3 regions of the Erwinia psychrophila genome follow, and region 1 is predicted to be linked to each of the others. Evidence: predicted binding sites of a transcription regulator. Region 1 holds the regulator's gene; each other region holds the start of a gene.
The links. Region 1 encodes PhoB, which activates phosphate uptake and scavenging genes when phosphate is short. Its sites were predicted from a motif close to CTGTCATAAAACTGNCNNAT; they were not measured.
Positions count from the first base shown of each region.

Region 2: pstS (phosphate ABC transporter substrate-binding protein PstS) is a predicted target of PhoB. The motif match lies at 3,780-3,799, and genes of this name have one in related genera.
Region 3: glpT (glycerol-3-phosphate transporter) is a predicted target of PhoB. The motif match lies at 2,805-2,824, and genes of this name have one in related genera.

Region 1 covers NZ_JBCHVB010000002.1:496,539-502,905, reverse strand. The annotation lists gene AAH446_RS08340 (PstS family phosphate ABC transporter substrate-binding protein) at 1-876, opposite strand, end outside; gene phoR (phosphate regulon sensor histidine kinase PhoR) at 878-2,209, opposite strand; gene phoB (phosphate response regulator transcription factor PhoB) at 2,233-2,922, opposite strand; gene sbcD (exonuclease subunit SbcD) at 3,125-4,345, shown strand; gene AAH446_RS08320 (AAA family ATPase) at 4,342-6,367, shown strand, end outside.
Region 2 covers NZ_JBCHVB010000004.1:408,525-414,891, forward strand. The annotation lists gene pstB (phosphate ABC transporter ATP-binding protein PstB) at 1-693, opposite strand, end outside; gene pstA (phosphate ABC transporter permease PstA) at 737-1,624, opposite strand; gene pstC (phosphate ABC transporter permease PstC) at 1,621-2,583, opposite strand; gene pstS (phosphate ABC transporter substrate-binding protein PstS) at 2,667-3,707, opposite strand; gene glmS (glutamine--fructose-6-phosphate transaminase (isomerizing)) at 4,136-5,965, opposite strand; gene glmU (bifunctional UDP-N-acetylglucosamine diphosphorylase/glucosamine-1-phosphate N-acetyltransferase GlmU) at 6,125-6,367, opposite strand, start outside.
Region 3 covers NZ_JBCHVB010000011.1:37,469-43,835, reverse strand. The annotation lists gene yigL (sugar/pyridoxal phosphate phosphatase YigL) at 1-146, shown strand, start outside; gene glpQ (glycerophosphodiester phosphodiesterase) at 235-1,293, opposite strand; gene glpT (glycerol-3-phosphate transporter) at 1,312-2,661, opposite strand; gene AAH446_RS19005 (carboxylate/amino acid/amine transporter) at 3,051-3,902, shown strand; gene AAH446_RS19000 (YehS family protein) at 3,938-4,414, opposite strand; gene metR (HTH-type transcriptional regulator MetR) at 4,514-5,449, opposite strand; gene metE (5-methyltetrahydropteroyltriglutamate--homocysteine S-methyltransferase) at 5,585-6,367, shown strand, end outside.

The DNA.
Region 1 (6,367 bases):
GGGAAGATAGCCGGCCTGATTGACCAGCGTCTGCCCCTGGGGAGAAAGCGCCAGCTGCAGGAAGGCCGCCGTCAGCGGTTCCAGCGGTTTTCCCGGCGCTTTGTTGATATAGATGTAGAGGGGGCGTGCCCAGGGATAACGCCCGCTGCGGATGTTTTCAGCCGTGGGCATAATAAAATCCTGCTCCTGCCGCGCAACCGGCAGTGTTTTTACGCCGCTAAGGTGAAACCCCATACTGGCGTAGCCGATGCCGTTCAGCGTCGCCGCCACCGCCTGCACCACGGCCGCTGAACCGGGATATTCCCCCACATCGTTACGAAAATCGCCGTTACAGAGCGCCTGCTGCTTGAAAAAACCCCAGGTTCCGGAGGCGGAGTTGCGGCCAAAACGCTGCAGCGGCCGGGCCGGCCAGCCTGGCTGGGTAAGATTTAGATCGCCCCAGTTCGCCACGGCAGAAAGCGCCCCGCAGCGGCGGGTGACAGAAAAAATGGCGTCGAGCTGCTTCACGTTCAGGCCAGGCAGCGGGTTATCCTGATTGACCACCACCACCAGCGCATCCATCGCCACCGGCACCGCGAGGGGCGGATAACCGTAACGGGCTTCGAACCGCTGGCGCTCCTCCGCCTGCATCGGACGGCTCATCGCCCCCAGCTGCGCCGCTCCACCCGCCAGCGCCGTCGGCGCCGTGGAGGAACCGGCCGCCTGGATTTGCACGTTCACGCCCGGAAACTGGCGGTTAAAACGTTCGCCCCATAGCGCCATCAGATTCCCCAGGGTGTCCGAACCCACGCTGGTAAGATTACCGGCTAACATGCCTTCTTTTGCCTGCGCGAGCGTGCTGCACAGCAGCACCGCGACCAGAAACAGCCTTTTCATTTCAGATTACCGCTTTCGATTCCGGAAGCGCATTCTGGGCCAGATCGTTGCTGACAATCAACCGTGGCGGCAGCAGGAAGCTGAAACAGGTCTCTTTACCAGGCTCGCTTGCGATCTCAAGCCTGGCGCTATGGTGGCTGAGCGCGTGCTTAACGATAGCGAGGCCCAGCCCGCTGCCGCCGGTTTGCCGGGAGCGGGCCTTATCAACGCGATAAAAACGCTCCGTCAGGCGGGGAATATGCTCGCTCGCAATACCAGGGCCATTGTCAGAAACGCTGAACAGCGCGCCGTTTGGCGTTTTCTGCCAGCGAATCTCAATGCGCGTTCCGGCTGGGGTATGGTTTACCGCATTATAAACAAGGTTCGATATGGCGCTGCGAAGCTGTTCATCGTTGCCAAAAACCTGCAGATGGGCGTCAATAGTGAAATGAATGTCATGACGCCCCTGGCTGAGCGTTTCCGCCTCGCGCTGGAGAAGATGCAGCATTGCTGGCACGTTGACCTTTTCCTGAAGATCTAAGGCCGGCGCCGCCTCAATACGCGACAGCGTCAGAAGCTGCCCGACCAGCCCCTCCATGCGTCGTGTCTGCTCCTGCATAGTATGCAGTGCTTTATCACGCACCGGGCCTTCCAGCACGGCATCATTCATCATCTCCAGATAGCCCTGCAACACCGTCAGCGGCGTCCGTAACTCATGGCTGACGTTAGCGAAAAAGTTGCGTCGCGCGCCCTCCAGCTGATGCATTTGAGTAACGTCACGCGCAACCATCAGCCACTGCCCTTCGCTGTAAGGCATAACGCGAAATTCAAGATGGCGGTGATTGTTCAGGACCAGCGTCAGTGGCCGTATGAAATCCCGCTGGCGCAGGTAACGGGTGAATTCGGGATAGCGCAGGAGATTGAGGATGTTCTGGCCGTTGTCCTCCGGCCAGCGCAGGCCCAGCATCTGCTGAGCCAGACCGTTACACCAGAAGATGGTGCCCTCTTCGGTGGTCAGGACCACCGCATCAGGAAGGGACTCCGCACCGCTGCGAAAGCGTTTGATCAGATGGCCAAGTTCCCGGCGGCGGCGGCGGTTACGCGCCTGCATCTGATAGAGACCATAAAATAGCGGTTCCCAGCTGCCGCGTCCGGCGGGGGGCGTCATACTACGATCGATCCACAGCCAGTGGGACAAACGTAGCAGGTTATTGAAATGCCACCCCAGTACGCCCAGCATCGACAGCAACAGCAGCCAGGGCAGATAGCCCACCAGTAGCCCAATAATCAGTGCGGGCAGGCTGGCGAGGACCAGCTCAAGCAGTAATCTCTTCCAGGAGAGGCGTTCTAACACGGTTAACACTCCAGTGCGAACGATCAGAAGCGTGCAGAGAAACGATAGCCTGTTCCGCGAACCGTCTGCACCATACGATCGTGCCCGGTGATCTCCAGCGCTTTACGCAAGCGGCGAATATGAACGTCAACGGTACGATCTTCGACGTACACGTTAGTGCCCCAGACGTGATTAAGCAACTGCTCACGGCTGTAAACCCGTTCGGGATGGGTCATAAAGAAGTGCAGCAGCTTATACTCCGTTGGCCCCATTTCCAGCGGCTGGGTTTCCGACATGACGCGGTGCGATGAGGGATCCAGGCTCAGTCCCTGCATCTCAATAACCTCTTCCACCGCCATGGGTGAAATCCGGCGCATCACTGCTTTGATGCGCGCCACCAGCTCTTTGGGCGAAAAAGGCTTGGTAATATAGTCGTCGGCACCCACTTCCAGCCCGCGAACCCGATCTTCTTCTTCGCCCCGCGCGGTCAGCATCATCACCGGGATATCCCGGGTCATCGCTTCCCGCTTCAGGTGTTTGATAAACTGAATGCCTGAACCGCCGGGCAGCATCCAGTCAAGCAGGATCAGATCGGGCCAGGGTTCGATCAGCTGGCCGATGGCGCTGTCATAATCTTCCGCTTCTACGGGTTGATAGTCATTTTGCTCAAGAACGAAACACAACATCTCACGGATCGGGGCTTCATCTTCAACGACCAGAATGCGCTTAGCCATTATTGCTCCTGCTGCTGTGACGGAATGTCACTGGGGTTTGCGGCGACATTATGCGTCAGTTTTATGACAGTTTTATGAAAAAAGCACGAGGTACATCGCCGTTTTATAACACTTTTATTCATCCCGAAACGTCATTCAGACTGGGGTTTTAGCGTTGGCTGTTTATAATCGACGCTTCCGGTATGCATCTTCAAAGGATCCCATGCGACTTATCCATACTTCCGACTGGCACCTGGGCCAATTTTTTTACACCAAAAGCCGGGCGCCCGAGCATCACGCCTTTCTCGACTGGCTGCTGGCGCAGGCTATTGCGCATCAGGTCGATGCCATTATCGTCGCAGGGGATATTTTCGATACGGGATCGCCGCCAAGCTATGCGCGCGAACTCTACAACAGTTTTGTGGTGAAGCTTCAGCAGGCGGGCTGTCAGCTGGTGGTGCTGGGCGGTAATCATGATTCGGTCGCCACGCTGAATGAATCCCGCGAGCTGCTCGCCTGCCTGAATACCCGGGTGATTGCCGCTGCCAGCAGCGATCCGGAGGAGCAGGTGCTGATGCTGAACACCCGTGACGGCAAGCCGGGCGCCCTGCTCTGCGCTATTCCTTTTCTTCGCCCGCGGGATATTACGCTGAGCCGGGCGGGCCAGTCGGGGCGGGAGAAGCAGCAGACGCTACTGGAGGCGATCACCCAGCACTATCAGCGCTGCTGGCAGGCGGCGTTGCGGCAGCGGGACAAGCTCGGCCTGGCGCTGCCAATTATCGCCACCGGCCATCTGACCACCGTGGGCGTAACCAAAAGCGATGCGGTGCGGGATATCTACATTGGTACGCTTGACGCTTTTCCTGCTCAGGCCTTTCCGCCAGCGGATTATATTGCGCTGGGGCATATTCACCGGGCGCAGCGCATCGCCAGCAGCGACCATATTCGCTACAGCGGTTCGCCCATCCCGCTCAGTTTTGATGAACTTGGCAAAGAGAAGAGCGTGTTTTTAGTCGAGTTCAGCGCAGGTAAACTCAGCCAGGTGACGCCGCTGAACGTGCCGCTGTTTCAGCCGATGCAGATGATCAAGGGATCGCTGGAGGAGATTGAGCGGCAGCTTGCCGCTATCCAGCCACGGGAGGACGGCAAACCGGTCTGGCTGGATATTGAGATCGTCACCCAGGCCTGGCTGAACGATATCCAGCGCCGTATCCACGATATCACCGAAGGGCTGCCGGTGGAGGTGGTGCTGCTTCGCCGGAGCCGGGAACAGCGAGAGCAGGTTATTGCCCGTCAGAATAATGAAACCCTCAGCGAGCTGAGCGTTGAGGAAGTTTTCTCCCGGCGGCTGGCGATGGAAGAGGAGTCGCCGGAGCGGCTTGCCCGGGCGACCCTGCTGTTTAAACAGACGCTGAGTGAAATGGATGATGAGGCGCAGCCATGAAAATCCTGACGCTGAGGTTTAAAAACCTCAATTCACTGAAGGGTGAATGGAAGATCGATTTCACCGCTGAACCTTTTGCCAGCAGCGGGTTGTTTGCGATCACCGGCCCCACCGGCGCCGGAAAAACCACGCTGCTGGATGCCATCTGCCTGGCGCTCTACCATGAAACGTCGCGGCTGGGGAAACTCTCACAGTCGCAGAACGATCTGATGACGCGGGACACGGCGGAGTGCCTGGCTGAAGTGGAGTTTGAGGTAAAGGGGGTCGCCTGGCGTGCGTTCTGGAGCCAGAACCGCGCAAGGGGCGCCGCCGACGGCAACCTTCAGGCACCACGGGTAGAGCTGGCCCGCTGTGACGATAACACCATTGTTGCCGATAAGGTGAAAGACAAGCTGGATATGCTTGCCTCCCTCACCGGGCTGGATTTTGAACGTTTCACCAAATCGATGATGCTGTCGCAGGGGCAGTTTGCCGCCTTCCTGAACGCCGACGCCAACAGCCGTGCCGGGCTGCTTGAAGAACTGACCGGCACCGAAATCTACGGGCGTCTCTCCGCCAGCGTCTTTGAACGGCATAAAAATGCCCGTACGGCGCTGGAGACGCTGAGGGCGCAGGCCAGCGGAATGGCCCTGCTTGACGAAGCGCAGCTTCAGCAGCTCGCCTCACAGTTACATCAGCTAACAGAAGAAGAGCAGGTACTCACTTCACATTATCAGCAGCAGCAGCAGAGACTGCACTGGCATCAGCAAAACCAGACGCTGGAGGCGGCCCTGCACGCGGCGCAGACGGCGGCACAGCAGGCAACCGGCGCGTCCCAGCAGGCAGAGCCGGAACTGGCCCGCCTGACGCTGGCCGAACCGGCGGAGAAGCTGCGTCCCGTCTGGCATCAGCGTAATCAGCTCCGGCAGGACTGTGAGACGTCTGCGGCTGCCCTTAATCAGCTTTCCGCCCAGCGGCAGCAGGCGGCAGAGGCACTGGAAGCCAGCACTGCCCGGCTCAATGCTGCCGAAGCCGCCCGTCAGCAGCATGAGGCATTCAGGCAGCAGCAGGAAACGCTGATTGCAGAGAAAGTGGTTCCGCTGGACAACCTTATTGCCACGCTGAGCGCCCAGAGTGACCAGCTCAGCCAGGAAGTTAGTGAGTACAAACACTCTCTGGAGACGCGCCGCCTGACGCAGCAGCAGAAGCAGCAGACGGAGCGGGATAAACAGGCACAGCAGAGCGGACATCAGCGCTGGCAGCAGGAGCATGCTCGCTTTGCCGCCTGGGGCGAATCGTTGCCGCTCTGGCGTATGACCTTTACCCGGCAGCAGGAAAGCGCTCAGGCGCTGGCGGCCCTCCAGCAGCGCATCAACGGGCAGCAGAAAGCGGTCACCGAACTTGAACAAAGCCTCACCCTGCTCGACCAGCAGGCGCGCCCCCAGCAGCAGGCGATGGAAGAAGCCCGGCTACAGGTCACTAAGGCTGAAAGTGAGCTTGCCGCGCTGGAGATGCAGCATCCCGAAGAGAAGGTGCAGGCGGCGTTAACCCGCCTGAACCAGCAGCGTCCCCTGCGCCAGACGCTGGCGCTACTTCTGCCTCAGTGGCAGCAGCTGGCGCAGCGACACCAGAAGCAGCAAGAGAGTCAGCGGGCGTTACAGCAGCAGCTTCAGGCCGCGGAACAGCTGTTGCACAGCCTGCGCGCCAGCTGGAAAGAAAAGCATCAGCACCAGCTCGATCTCGAACAGCGCTGTGAGCTTGAGCGACGCATTGCCAGCCTTGAGCAGCACCGTGCGCAGCTGGAAGCGGGCCAGCCCTGCCCGCTCTGCGGCGCCTGCGAACATCCCGCCGTTGCGGAGTATCAGGCGCTGCAAACGTCAGAAAACCAGAACCGCCTTAAGGCGCTGATATCTGAGGTCCAGACGCTGCACGATCGGGGAACCGCGAAGCGGGAAGAAGTTAAAAATCTGCAGCAGCAGGCGGAAAAACTGAGGTTAGAGCTGGAGGAGACCGGTCGTGAAACCGCTCGCCTGCACGCCCGCT
Region 2 (6,367 bases), on a different contig from region 1:
TTCGATCAGCTCGCCCAGATACATAAAGGCCGTGTGATCGGAGCAGCGCGCGGCCTGCTGCATATTATGCGTAACGATCACGACGGTGTAATCCTGTTTCAGCTCGGTGATCAGCTCTTCAATGCGGCCGGTTGAGATTGGATCCAGCGCCGAACAAGGTTCATCCAGCAGCAACACCTCCGGGCGAATCGCAATGCCGCGGGCAATACAGAGACGCTGCTGCTGTCCGCCAGAAAGGCTGTAGCCGCTCTGGTGAAGTTTATCTTTGGTTTCGTTCCACAGCGCCGCTTTCGTCAGCGCCCACTGTACCCGCTCGTCCATATCGGCCCGGGAGAGCTTTTCAAACAGGCGCACGCCGAAGGCGATGTTGTCATAAATCGACATCGGGAACGGCGTGGGCTTCTGAAACACCATGCCAACACGGGCGCGCAGCAGGGCAATATCCTGGCTGTCGGTGAGAATATTTTCACCGTCGAGCAGAATTTCACCCTCGGCGCGCTGCTCCGGATAAAGAGAAAACATCTTATTAAACGTACGCAGCAGGGTGGACTTCCCGCAGCCCGACGGGCCGATGAACGCCGTCACCTGATTCTTGTTAATATTCAGGTTAATGTTCTTCAGCGCATGGAACTTGCCATAGTAGAAGTTCAAATCACGAACCTGAATCATATTACTGGACGTGTTGTCAGCCATTCTCGTTCTCGCTTATTCGCGCCGCCGCAGCCGCGCTTCTCAATTAATGTTTACTCTTGGCAAAAATCACGCGCGCCAGAATATTCAGCAGCAACACGCAGACGGTAATCAGCAGCACGCCCGCCCAGGCCAGGCTTTGCCATTCGGCAAACGGGCTCATGGCGAATTTGAAGATGGTTACCGGCAGGTTTGCCAGCGGCTGCATCATGTCGGTACTCCAGAACTGATTGGAGAGCGAAGTAAACAGCAGCGGGGCGGTTTCACCCGCGATACGCGCAATCGCCAGCAGCACACCCGTCAGGATGCCCGATATCGACGCTTTTAAGGTGATTGCCGAAATCATTTTCCACTGCGGCGTACCCAGCGCATAGGCCGCTTCACGCAGGCTGTCCGGCACCAGTTTCAGCATATTCTCCGTGGTCCGGATAACGATCGGGATCTGCAACAGCGCCAGCGCAACCACGCCAGCCAGTCCCGAGAAGTGCTTCATCTGGGCAACAACAATTGTGTAAACAAACAGCCCGACCACAATGGAAGGGGCGGAGAGCAGAATGTCGTTAATAAAGCGAATCACTTCGGCCAGCCAGGATTTACGGCCATACTCGGCCAGATAAATACCCGCCATGATCCCCAGAGGTGTCCCCACGGCCGTTGACCAGAGGATCAGCAGCCCGCTCCCGGCAATGGCGTTGGCAAGGCCGCCACCCGCCGTGTTCGGCGGCGGCGTGTTCTCCGTAAACAGCGACAGCGTCATACCGTCAATGCCACGGGTCACGGTAGTAAACAGGATCCAGACCAGCCAGAAGAGGCCAAAGGCCATGGTCAGCAGGGAAAGCGTCAGCGCGATACGGTTTTTGGTACGGCGCCACGCCTGCATTTTCCGGCGGGAGGCGTCCAGCTCGGCACGGGATTGCAGCTCTATCGCGGTCATGTGCGGGCTCCTTCGCTTTTCGCCAGCTTCATCACCATCAGCTTTGAGCAGGCCAGTACGATAAAGGTAATCACAAACAGGATCAGTCCCAGCTCCATCAGGGCGGCGGTATGCACACCTGATTCAGCTTCGGCAAATTCGTTAGCCAGCGCGGACGTAATACTGTTACCCGGCATAAACAGCGAAGGGCTGTCGAGCTGGTACGTGTTGCCGATGATAAAGGTGACGGCCATGGTTTCCCCCAGCGCACGCCCCAGGCCCAGCATCACCCCACCGATCACGCCGTTTTTGGTGAACGGCAGCACGATGCGCCAGATCACTTCCCAGGTGGTACAGCCGATGCCGTAAGCAGATTCTTTCATCATGACCGGCGTCTGTTCGAAGACGTCACGCATGACGGAGGCGATATAAGGAATAATCATAATCGCCAGGATAATCCCGGCAGCCAGAATACCGATACCAAACGCCGGGCCAGAGAACAGCGCACCGACGATGGGAATATTCGACATCAGGTCTCCCAGCGGAGCCTGGAACCAGGTCGCAAACAGCGGCGCGAAAACAAACAGCCCCCACATGCCGTAAACAATGCTGGGGATAGCCGCCAGCAGTTCAATCGCCACCCCAAGCGGGCGACGCAGCCAGTTGGGTGCCAGTTCAGTCAGAAACAGGGCGATACCAAAGCTGACGGGAACGGCGATAACCAGGGCGATAATGGAGGTGACGATGGTGCCGTAGATCGGTACCAGCGCACCAAATTGTTCGTTGGGCGCATCCCAGGTTTTGGTCCACAGAAAGGAGAAGCCAAACTTCTGAATGCTGGGCCATGAGGAGACGATGAGCGAGACGATAATGCCGCCGAGCAGCAACAGCACAATCAGCGCAGCCAGTTTAACCAGCGCGCCGAAAATGAGATCACCTTGCTTACCGGGAGCCTTAAAAGTCGGCTTGGTTGCAGCCATAGAATTCTCGTTGTCGAAAGTGTTAAGGCGGCACGTCGGCCGCCTCATGGCACGGAGCGAATCACTTCACTCCCGTGAACTGCTTAGTACAGCGCTTTACCGGAACTGTCTTTCACATTGGTTTTCCAGGCTGCGCGAATCTGCTCAACCACGGAGTCTGGCAGTGAAGCGTAATCCAGGCTGTTGGTGGTTTCGCCACCGTTTTTGTAAGCCCAGTCAAAGAATTCCAGCACGGCAGCGCCTTTTTCCGGGTTAGCCTGATCTTTATGCAGCAGGATGAAGGTGGTGGAGGCGATTGGCCACGCGTTATCACCTTTCTGATAAGTCAGATCCTGAGCAAAGGATTCGCTCCAGTTGGCGCCTTTAGCGGCATCGCTAAAGCTCTGCTCGCTTGGCTCAACCGCTTTGCCATCGGCATCAATCAGTTTGGTGTAGGCCAGGTTATTCTGCTTGGCGTAGGCATATTCCACATAGCCGATTGACCCGGGCAGACGCTGAACAAACGCGGCGACGCCGTCATTGCCCTTGCCGCCCAGACCGGTTGGCCAGTTAACGGTATTGCCTTTACCGACCTTGCTGCTCCAGTCGCTGCTGACCTTAGAGAGGTAGCTGGTGAAGACGAAAGAGGTGCCGGAACCGTCAGCGCGGCGTACCACGTTGATGTTGCTGTCAGGCAGTTTCACGTCCGGGTTCAGCTTAACGATGGCCGGGTCGTTCCATTTTTTGATATTGCCCAGGTAGATATCGCCCACGGTTTTGCCGTCCAGCGTCAGCTGACCTGATTTAACGCCAGGGATATTGACTGCCAGCACCACGCCACCGATCACGGTAGGGAACTGGAACAGGCCATTTTTATCCAGGTCTTCCTGTTTCATCGGCGCATCGGATGCACCAAAGTCGACGGTTTTAGCAATGATTTGCTTCACGCCGCCGGAAGAGCCGATCCCCTGATAGTTAACCTGAGCGCCTGTTGCTTTGTTGTATTCTGCTGCCCATTTGTTATAGACCGGTGCCGGGAATGTTCCACCAGCGCCCGTCAGATTGGTCGCGGCGAAGGCAGAAACGGCGCTCAATGAAAGAGTAACTGCTACACATTGAGCCAGAGTTTTTTGCATCAGAGTCATGTTCCCTCCAGGGGAGTTGAGGTCAGGCTTAGCGCCTTTTTAGTCTGAGTTATGATTGCTGCTGGAGGCAAAATAGGACAGTTTCGTGACAGTAAAATGTCTTCTATATTACAGTTTTATTACAGTGGTCAACAAATAACCAGCACTGATGCGCGGGGCCGTCATGGGCTAAAAGAGGAAGGCGGTTTGTATTCGGGTCGCCCAGCGATATACCGGATATATTATTGCCGGCATCTTTTGGGGAAAAACTTCTGCTTCAGCCTGCTCAGGCGCAGGTCACACCGCAGCGTCAGGCTTCTGAACGGATGCCAAAGATCTTATTGCGCTTTAATAAAAGCGGCGGGGAAGCATGCTGATATACAGAGGAGTTCAGTCGCTGATTAACTGCCCAGCTCAGAAAGCAGAAACGCCCCCGAAGGGGCGCTTTTTTATTCCACGGTTACTGACTTCGCCAGGTTACGCGGCTGATCGACGTCTGTGCCTTTGATCAGCGCAACGTGATAGGAGAGCAGCTGGAGCGGCACGGTATAGAAGATTGGCGCAATCACCTCTTCCACATGCGGCAGTGAAATGATCTTCATGCCTTCGCTGTCGCTAAAGCCGGCATCCTGATCGGCAAACACATAGAGCAGGCCTCCCCGCGCGCGCACTTCCTCAATATTCGACTTCAGCTTTTCCAGCAGATCGTTATTCGGCGCGACCACGATAACCGGCATATCGGCATCGATCAGCGCCAGCGGTCCGTGCTTCAGTTCACCGGCAGCATAAGCTTCAGCATGAATATAGGAGATCTCTTTCAGCTTCAGCGCGCCTTCCATCGCAATCGGATACTGATTGCCACGGCCAAGGAACAGCGCATGATGCTTGTCGGAAAACTCCTCGGCCAGCGCCTCAATCAGCGTGTCCTGCGAGAGCATCTGTTCAATGCGGCTTGGCAGCGCCTGCAATCCATGCACGATGTCATGCTCAATTTGCGCGTCCACGCCCTTCAGGCGGCCAATTTTCGCCACCAGCATCAGCAGAACGGTCAGCTGGGTGGTAAAGGCTTTCGTTGAGGCGACGCCAATCTCCGTGCCTGCTTTGGTCATCAGGGCCAGATCGGATTCACGCACCAGCGAAGAGCCCGCCACGTTACAAATAGCCAGCGAACCGAGGTAGCCCAGCTCTTTAGAAAGGCGAAGCGCAGCCAGCGTGTCCGCCGTCTCACCGGACTGGGAGAGGGTGATCAGCAGGCTGTTTTTCCGCACCGCGGATTTACGGTAACGGAACTCCGAAGCAATCTCCACGTCGCACGGCACGTTAGCGAGTGCTTCAAACCAGTAGCGCGAAACCATCCCTGAGTTGTAAGAAGTCCCGCAGGCAACAATCTGAATATGCTCAACCTGGCTCAGCAGATCGTTCGCCGTTGGCCCCAGCTCGGTCAGATCGACCTCGCCGTGACTGAAACGTCCGCTCAGGGTGTTTTTGATCGCCATCGGCTGCTCATAGATCTCTTTCTGCATATAGTGACGATAGAGGCCTTTATCACCCGCATCGTACTGTACGTTAGATTCGATCTCGCTGCGCTGCACGGTTTCACCGCTGCGATCGACAATGGTCACATCGCGGCGGGTAATTTCGGCAATATCGCCCTCTTCAAGGTAGATAAAGCGGCGGGTAACCGGCAGCAGCGCCAGCTGATCGGAAGCGATGAAGTTTTCACCCACGCCGCGACCAATCACCAGCGGACTACCGGAACGCGCAGCCACCAGCAGCGAGGGGTCGCGGCTGTCCATAATAACCATGCCATAGGCGCCGCGCAGCTGCGGGATAACCCTCAGCACCACTTCACGCAGCGTACCGCCCTGCTTCTGCTCCCAGTGAACCAGGTGAGCGACCACTTCGGTATCGGTTTCTGAGGCAAAGCGATAGCCACGGGCCTGCAGCTGCTCGCGCAGCGGCTCATGGTTTTCAATGATGCCGTTATGGACGACGATAACATGCTCAGAGATATGAGGATGCGCATTGGCTTCAGACGGCTCGCCGTGCGTTGCCCAGCGCGTATGGGCGATACCGGTGCCGCCCTCCAGTGAGGTGGTTTCCGCCGCTTCCGCCAGCTTCTGAACTTTGCCCAGCCGGCGAAGGCGGGTCACTTCTCCTTTTGCCGTCACCACAGCCAGTCCGGCTGAGTCATACCCCCGGTACTCAAGGCGGCGTAATCCTTCCAGCAGGATCTCGGCGATATCACGTTGCGCTACTGCACCTACAATTCCACACATAGTGTTTTTCCTGACGTCATGGCGCGATGGCCATTAGCTTTGCCTACCGATCTGATTAATCCGGTCTATTCCGGTACCCCGAGCCTTGTAGAGAGTGGGGTTTATTTTTGTATGACTGCCTGACTGAGGGCGGAATTGCTCCCACCCTGAAAAAATAAGTTATGACTTCTTCACCGGCCGCTGCCAGCCGGTTTTCAGGTTCTGATCTTTGCGGTTATAGACCAGGCCTTCGGCAGTGACATCCTGCATCACCGTCGTGCCAGCGGCGATGGTAACGCCCGCCGCAATGGAAACAGGCGCAACCAGCTGCGTATCCGAGCCAACAAAGACGTTATCACCAATGGTGGTTCTGGATTTGTTCACGCCGTCATAGTTGCAGGTAATAGTGCCGGCACCGATATT
Region 3 (6,367 bases), on a different contig from region 1:
AAGAGATGCTGAGCATGGCGGGCAAGGGCTGCATCATGAGCAACTCCCATCAGCGCCTGAAGGATCTGCTGCCGGAAATGGAAGTGATTGGCAGCAACGCCGACAATGCGGTGCCAGCCTACCTGCGTAAACTCTACAACGTCTAGTCGTCTGCCTTCCCGGAGGTGCGTCTGGCACGGGGAAGTGCGCTACGGATAAAAAGCGGTCGCTCATCCTGAGCGACCGTAGTCTGGTTTAATCCCGCTGGCTTTGCAGAAAGGCCACGCCTTTATCCGGGAAGTCGGTGAATACGCCATCCACGTCTGCCTGGTGATAAAGAATGTCGAACAGGTTGTCGATATTCCCGGCCCAGTCCGGCAGCTGATCGGCGCGGACGGTGTAAGGATGCACTACCAGTTTGTTCTGATGCGCCTCTTCTACCATCTTCGTCAGGTGGACGGCCTGCTTCGTTGACCCCTCCGCCACCAGCATGTGGTAATCCGGCCCGATACCGTCAGCATAACGAGCGATCGTTTTCATCGCGCCGGGCTTAAACATCCAGTCATAGCTGTAGTTGACCCATTTGCCGTTCTTTTGCTCCTGAGTCTCTTCCCAGTCGGTATAGGCGACCAGCTGCACAAGTTTCAGGTTCATATTCCGGCTGGGCTCCAGCTCGGTTTTGATGCGCTTCACTTCGTTGTAGTCAAAGCATTGCAGATAAACGTTGTCGCTTTTGCTGCTGTAGCCGTACTGCTTCAGAACGTTGAGTACCTGCGCAGAGATGTCCTTTCCTTCCCGCCGGTGGAACCAGGGCGCTTTGATTTCGGTATAGAGGCCAATATCTTTGCCGGTAGAGTGGTTCAGACCCTGAATAAATTCAATTTCTTCCTCGAAGGTATGAACGCGGAAGTCAGATTTATCCATCGGGAAACGGCCAGGGAAGGTTTGTGCCTTTTTTCCTCCCTTCAGGGTAAAGCCCTCGGTAAACTTCAGCCCCTTAATTTCAGCCAGCGTAAAGTCGATGGCATAGTAGCGGCCATCCTGACGAGCGCGGGTCGAGTAACGCTGCGCCACATCCGTTACGCGATCGAGATAATGGTCATGAAGAACGATCAGGCGATCGTCTTTCGTCATCACCAAATCCTGCTCCAGAAAGTCAGCGCCCTGCGCATACGCCATCGCTTTAGCCGGAAGCGTATGCTCCGGCAGATAGCCGCTTGCACCGCGGTGGGCAATAACAAGCTTCTCCTGGGCGGCCTGCGCGCAGCAGGAACTGCTTATTATCACCAGCGCCATTAACATGTTGAGTTTCATGGTATCTCCCTACGGTCATTACTCATGGCGAGCGAGCTGCTGTTTATGCTTTTTCTCACTGAGCATAGTCAGGATCAGCAGAATCACCGCCATCACGCAGCCGCCTACCATAATGATGAAGCCACCGTCCCAGCCGAAGAAGTCAACGGTATAGCCAACGATAGCGCTGGCGGCGACCGATCCGCCCAGATAGCCGAACAGGCCGGTAAATCCGGCTGCGGTGCCCGCCGCTTTCTTCGGTGCCAGCTCCAGAGCATGTAACCCGATCAACATGACGGGACCATAAATCAGGAAGCCAATCACAATCATACAGGCCATATCGACGCCGGGATTGCCTGGCGGGTTTAACCAGTAGACAACGGTCGCGATGGTCACCAGCACCATAAAGAAGACGCCGGTCGCGCCGCGGTTACCTTTGAAGACTTTATCGGACATCCAGCCACAGAGCAGCGTGCCGGGGATGCCGGCGTACTCATAGAGAAAATAGGCCCAGGAAGATTTATCCAGCGTGAAGTGTTTAACCTCCCTCAGATAGGTTGGCGACCAGTCAAGAATGCCGTAGCGCAGCAGGTAAACAAAGACGTTCGCCAGGGCGATGTACCACAACAGCTTGTTCGGCAATACATACTGCATAAAAATCTGCTTAGCGGTCAGCTCTTCTTCATGCTTCTCATCGTAATCAGGCGGATAGTCATTTTTATATTCTTCAATAGGCGGCAGTCCGCAGGATTGCGGGGTATCGCGCATCATGGCAAAAGCGAACAGCGCCACGACAATCGCGCCAAATGCGGGCATATAGAGCGCAGACTTCCAGTCGTTGAACCAGGCCATGCCCAACAGAAAGAGTAATGGAGGCAGACCGCCGCCGACGTTGTGCGCGCAGTTCCAGACCGAGACGACGCCACCGCGCTCCTTCTGTGACCACCAGTGCACCATCGTGCGGCCACAGGGCGGCCAGCCCATTCCCTGAAACCAGCCGCAGAGGAACAGCAGCACGAACATCACCATGATGCTGGAGGTTGCCCAGGGGACAAAGCCCATAAACAGCATTACGCAGGCGGCGAGGATCAGTCCGGCCGGGAGGAAAATACGCGGATTCGAGCGATCGGATACGGAACCCATAATAAATTTGGAAAAGCCGTAAGCGATGGAGATACCGGAGAGCGCGAAACCCAGATCGCCACGGGAGAATCCCTGCTCGACAAGGTAAGGCATCGCAAGAGCAAAGTTTTTACGGACCAGATAGTAGGCCGCGTAGCCAAAAAAGATCCCCAGAAAAATCTGCCAGCGTAGTTTGCGATAGAGCGGGTCGATCTGCTTCTCATCAACACGCGCTTTATGAGCGGCTGGCTTAAAAATACTTATCATATCGCCTCCAATGGCACGGCTTATTTTTTCGTTTTTACGCTCCCACACGTCCAGTCAATAAGAGCGGACAAGGGAAGGTAAATGTTCATTTTCGCGCACAGAGTAGGCAAAAACGCGCAGGTGAACCGTGAAGGACAACACAAATGTTACAGATTTATGACAATAAAACAGAGAAAATGACCTTTTGTAACACTCCGGGAAGGGTGGGAAGGCTGATTTTCGGGGTTTGAGGTACTTTAAAAAGCGCGTCCTTTCGTTTCTGCTCGTAGGCGCGCATCAGCGCCCATTTTTGGGTGTATGTTAATTGACCAGATGTCAAACAGATTCTTTCCTGGTCTGCGAACGATTTCGCTACACTATTGGCCCTTTTCACAACAGAGTTTTCCATTGTGACGTTACTGATTGTCACCACCGTTCTCTGGGCTTTCTCCTTCAGCCTGATTGGTGAATACCTGGCCGGGCAGGTGGACAGTGTATTTTCCGTGCTGATCCGTCTGCTGCTGGCCACCGCCGTTTTCCTGCCTTTCCTGCGCTGGCGTGGGTATAAAGCCGCCACGATCCTGCTCTATATGGCCGTTGGCGCGTTACAACTCGGCGTGATGTATCTCTTAAGCTTTGAGGCTTATCTCTATCTCAGCGTGTCGGAGTTTTTGCTGTTCACGGTAATGACGCCGCTCTATATCACGCTGATTTATGATCTGCTCAAAGGACGAGGGGTTCGTCCTGGCTATGCGCTCAGTGCGCTGCTGGCCGTCGCGGGCGCGGCGATCATCCGCTACGACAAGGTGAGCGACAACTTCTGGATCGGGCTGCTGCTGGTTCAGCTGGCCAATATCTGTTTTGCCATCGGCATGGTGGGCTACAAGCGTCTTCAGGAAATTCGTCCGATGCCGCAGCACACCGCCTTCTCCTGGTTCTATCTGGGGGCCGCCATTATTGCTGTCATCGCCTGGTTGATGTGGGGCAACCCAGAGAAGTTACCGACCACGTCGCTCCAGTGGGGGATCTTAATCTGGTTAGGCGTGGTGGCATCGGGGCTGGGCTATTTTATGTGGAATTACGGGGCCACTCAGGTGGATGCGGGTACGCTGGGGATTATGAATAATATGCACGTGCCTGCCGGACTGCTGGTTAACCTCGCCATCTGGCAGGAGAAACCGCACTGGCCGAGTTTCATCATTGGCGCAACGGTGATATTTGCTTCACTGTGGGTGCATAAGAAGTGGATTGCAGACAGGTAAAACGGTAAGGGCCGGTCCGACCGGCCCTCCAGGTATCAGGCTTTGGCTTTGGCGGGACGAATCTTTTGCGTCAGGCCTTTCAGGAAGTTGCGCAGGATCTGATCGCCACATTCACGGTAGTTTTTATGTCCTGGCTTGCGGAAAATAGCGCCGATTTCCGACTGACCCACGGCAAAATCGGCCAGCTTCAGGATCTCCAGAATATCGGTCGTTTTCAGATCGAACGCCACGCGCAGCTTCTTCATGATGATATTATTCGTCATCTTGCGCTCAATGGAAGGCTCGGGCGCGTCTTCACTTTTTCCACGGCGCTGGAAGATCAGGCCGTTCAGAAAATAGCCCATGATCACATCAGGACAGGCGCGGAAACCCGGCTCGTCATCTTTCTTCAGGAAACTGTTCATTTCCGCTTCGGTTACTTCGCTTTCTGCCAGCGCAAGAATACTCACCATCTGTGCATCGCTCAGGTTGAGCATGTAGCGCACGCTGCGCAGAACGTCGTTATTTGTCATAGTTTCTCATCAGGAAATAAAAGCCATTGCGCGCATTATAGAGATAAACGATCGCAGAAACAGGAAAACTCGCCGACATTATGCGGGTAGAGATCAGGATTACCCCACAGGTGCCGGCAGAGGCGTACCGGGCTGGGAAGCGTCCCTGACCCTCGGCAGATGTTCGCAGGCATGCTGGCGGGCTGAACGAATAAAGGCGTCGACCACCGGCTGGCGCTGCTCACCGTCGCGTACTGCGGCATACAGACGACTCCATAACCCTTCGCCCAGCGTTTTTGTCACGACTAATCCCTGATGTTCGAAACTCTCCACCACCCAGTGGGGCAGCGCGGCAATGCCCATACCGGCAGAAACCATCTGGATCAGCAGCAGCGTATTATCGACGCTTTTCAGCGCCGGGCTGACGCCCGCAGGCTGTAAAAAATGGCGCCAGATATCGAGGCGCTGACGCTGGACGGGATAGATCATCAGAACCTCACTGGTTAAATCCTCCGGCGTAATGCGATCGGCCTGCGCCAGCGGATGATCCGGGGCCAGAACCAGCCGCACCTCAAAATCAAACATCGGCGAGTAAAAGAGGCCGCTGCGGGGAAGGATATCGGAGGTCAGCACCACATCCAGCTCTCCCTGCTGAAGGGCGGGCTGCGGATCGAAAGTGACGCCTGATTTAAAATCCATCGCCACCTGCGGCCAGCTCTGACGGAAATTGCTCAGGGCTGGGGTCAGCCACTGAATGCAGCTATGGCACTCAATCGCGATGCGCAGCGTGGTCTGATGCGGTTCGTGACACGCCTGGAGCGCCTGCTGTATCTGCGGCAGGATCTGCTCAGCCAGCTGTAAAAGGATCTCGCCCTGCGGCGTAAAGCGCAGAGGCTGGCTTTTTCGCACGAATAAACGAAAGCCAAGACGCTGCTCCAGATCGCTGAACTGGTGGGACAACGCCGACTGCGTTTGATGAAGCTGGGCGGCGGCGGCGGCCAGCGAACCGGTATTTCGCAGCGCCTGGAGCGTCCGCAGGTGTTTGAGTTCGATCATGAGAGTCCTTCACATCGACAATGAACATTTTGCGCTTGTGGTCACTACAGTACCTGCGGATTATAGATGTGTAAACATCTGGACGTCTAAAAGCCCAATAACCACGATGGCGGGCGACAACTGAGGAAAGTACTGATGACTATTCTGAACCATACACTCGGATTCCCCCGCGTCGGCCTCCGCCGCGAGCTGAAAAAAGCGCAGGAAAGCTATTGGGCAGGCAACAGCACCCAGGAAGAGCTGCTGGCCGTCGGACGTGAACTGCGTGCCCGCCACTGGCAGCAGCAAAAGCAGGCTGGCGTGGATCTGCTGCCGGTAGGGGATTTCGCCTGGTACGATCACGTCCTGAGCACCAGCCTGCTGTTAGGCAATATTCCAGCCCGCCATCAGAATAAAGATGGCTCTGTTGATCTTGATACGCTGTTCCGTCTGGGCCGTGGCCGTGCACCGACCGGTGAGCCTGCCGCGGCGGCCGAGATGACCAAATGGTTTAATACCAACTATCACTACATGGTGCCGGAATTTACCAAAGGTCAGCAGTTTAGGCTGAGCTGGACGCAGATCCTCGAAGAAGTGGACGAGGCGCTGGCGCTCGGCCATAAGGTGAAGCCAGTGCTGCTGGGCCCGGTAACCTATCTGTGGCTGGGCAAAGTGAAAGGCGAGCAGTTTGATCGACTGAGCCTGCTGAACGCTATTCTGCCGGTCTACCAGCAGGTGCTGGCTGAACTGGCAAAACGCGACATTGAATGGGTGCAGATTGACGAGCCTGCGCTGGTGCTGGAGCTGCCGCAGGCGTGGCTGGATGCTTTTAAACCCGCGTATGAAGCGCTACAGGGGCAGACTAAACTGCTGCTGACTACCTATTTTGAAAGCGCCGGAACCAACCTCAATACCATTATTAAGCTGCCGGTCCAGGGT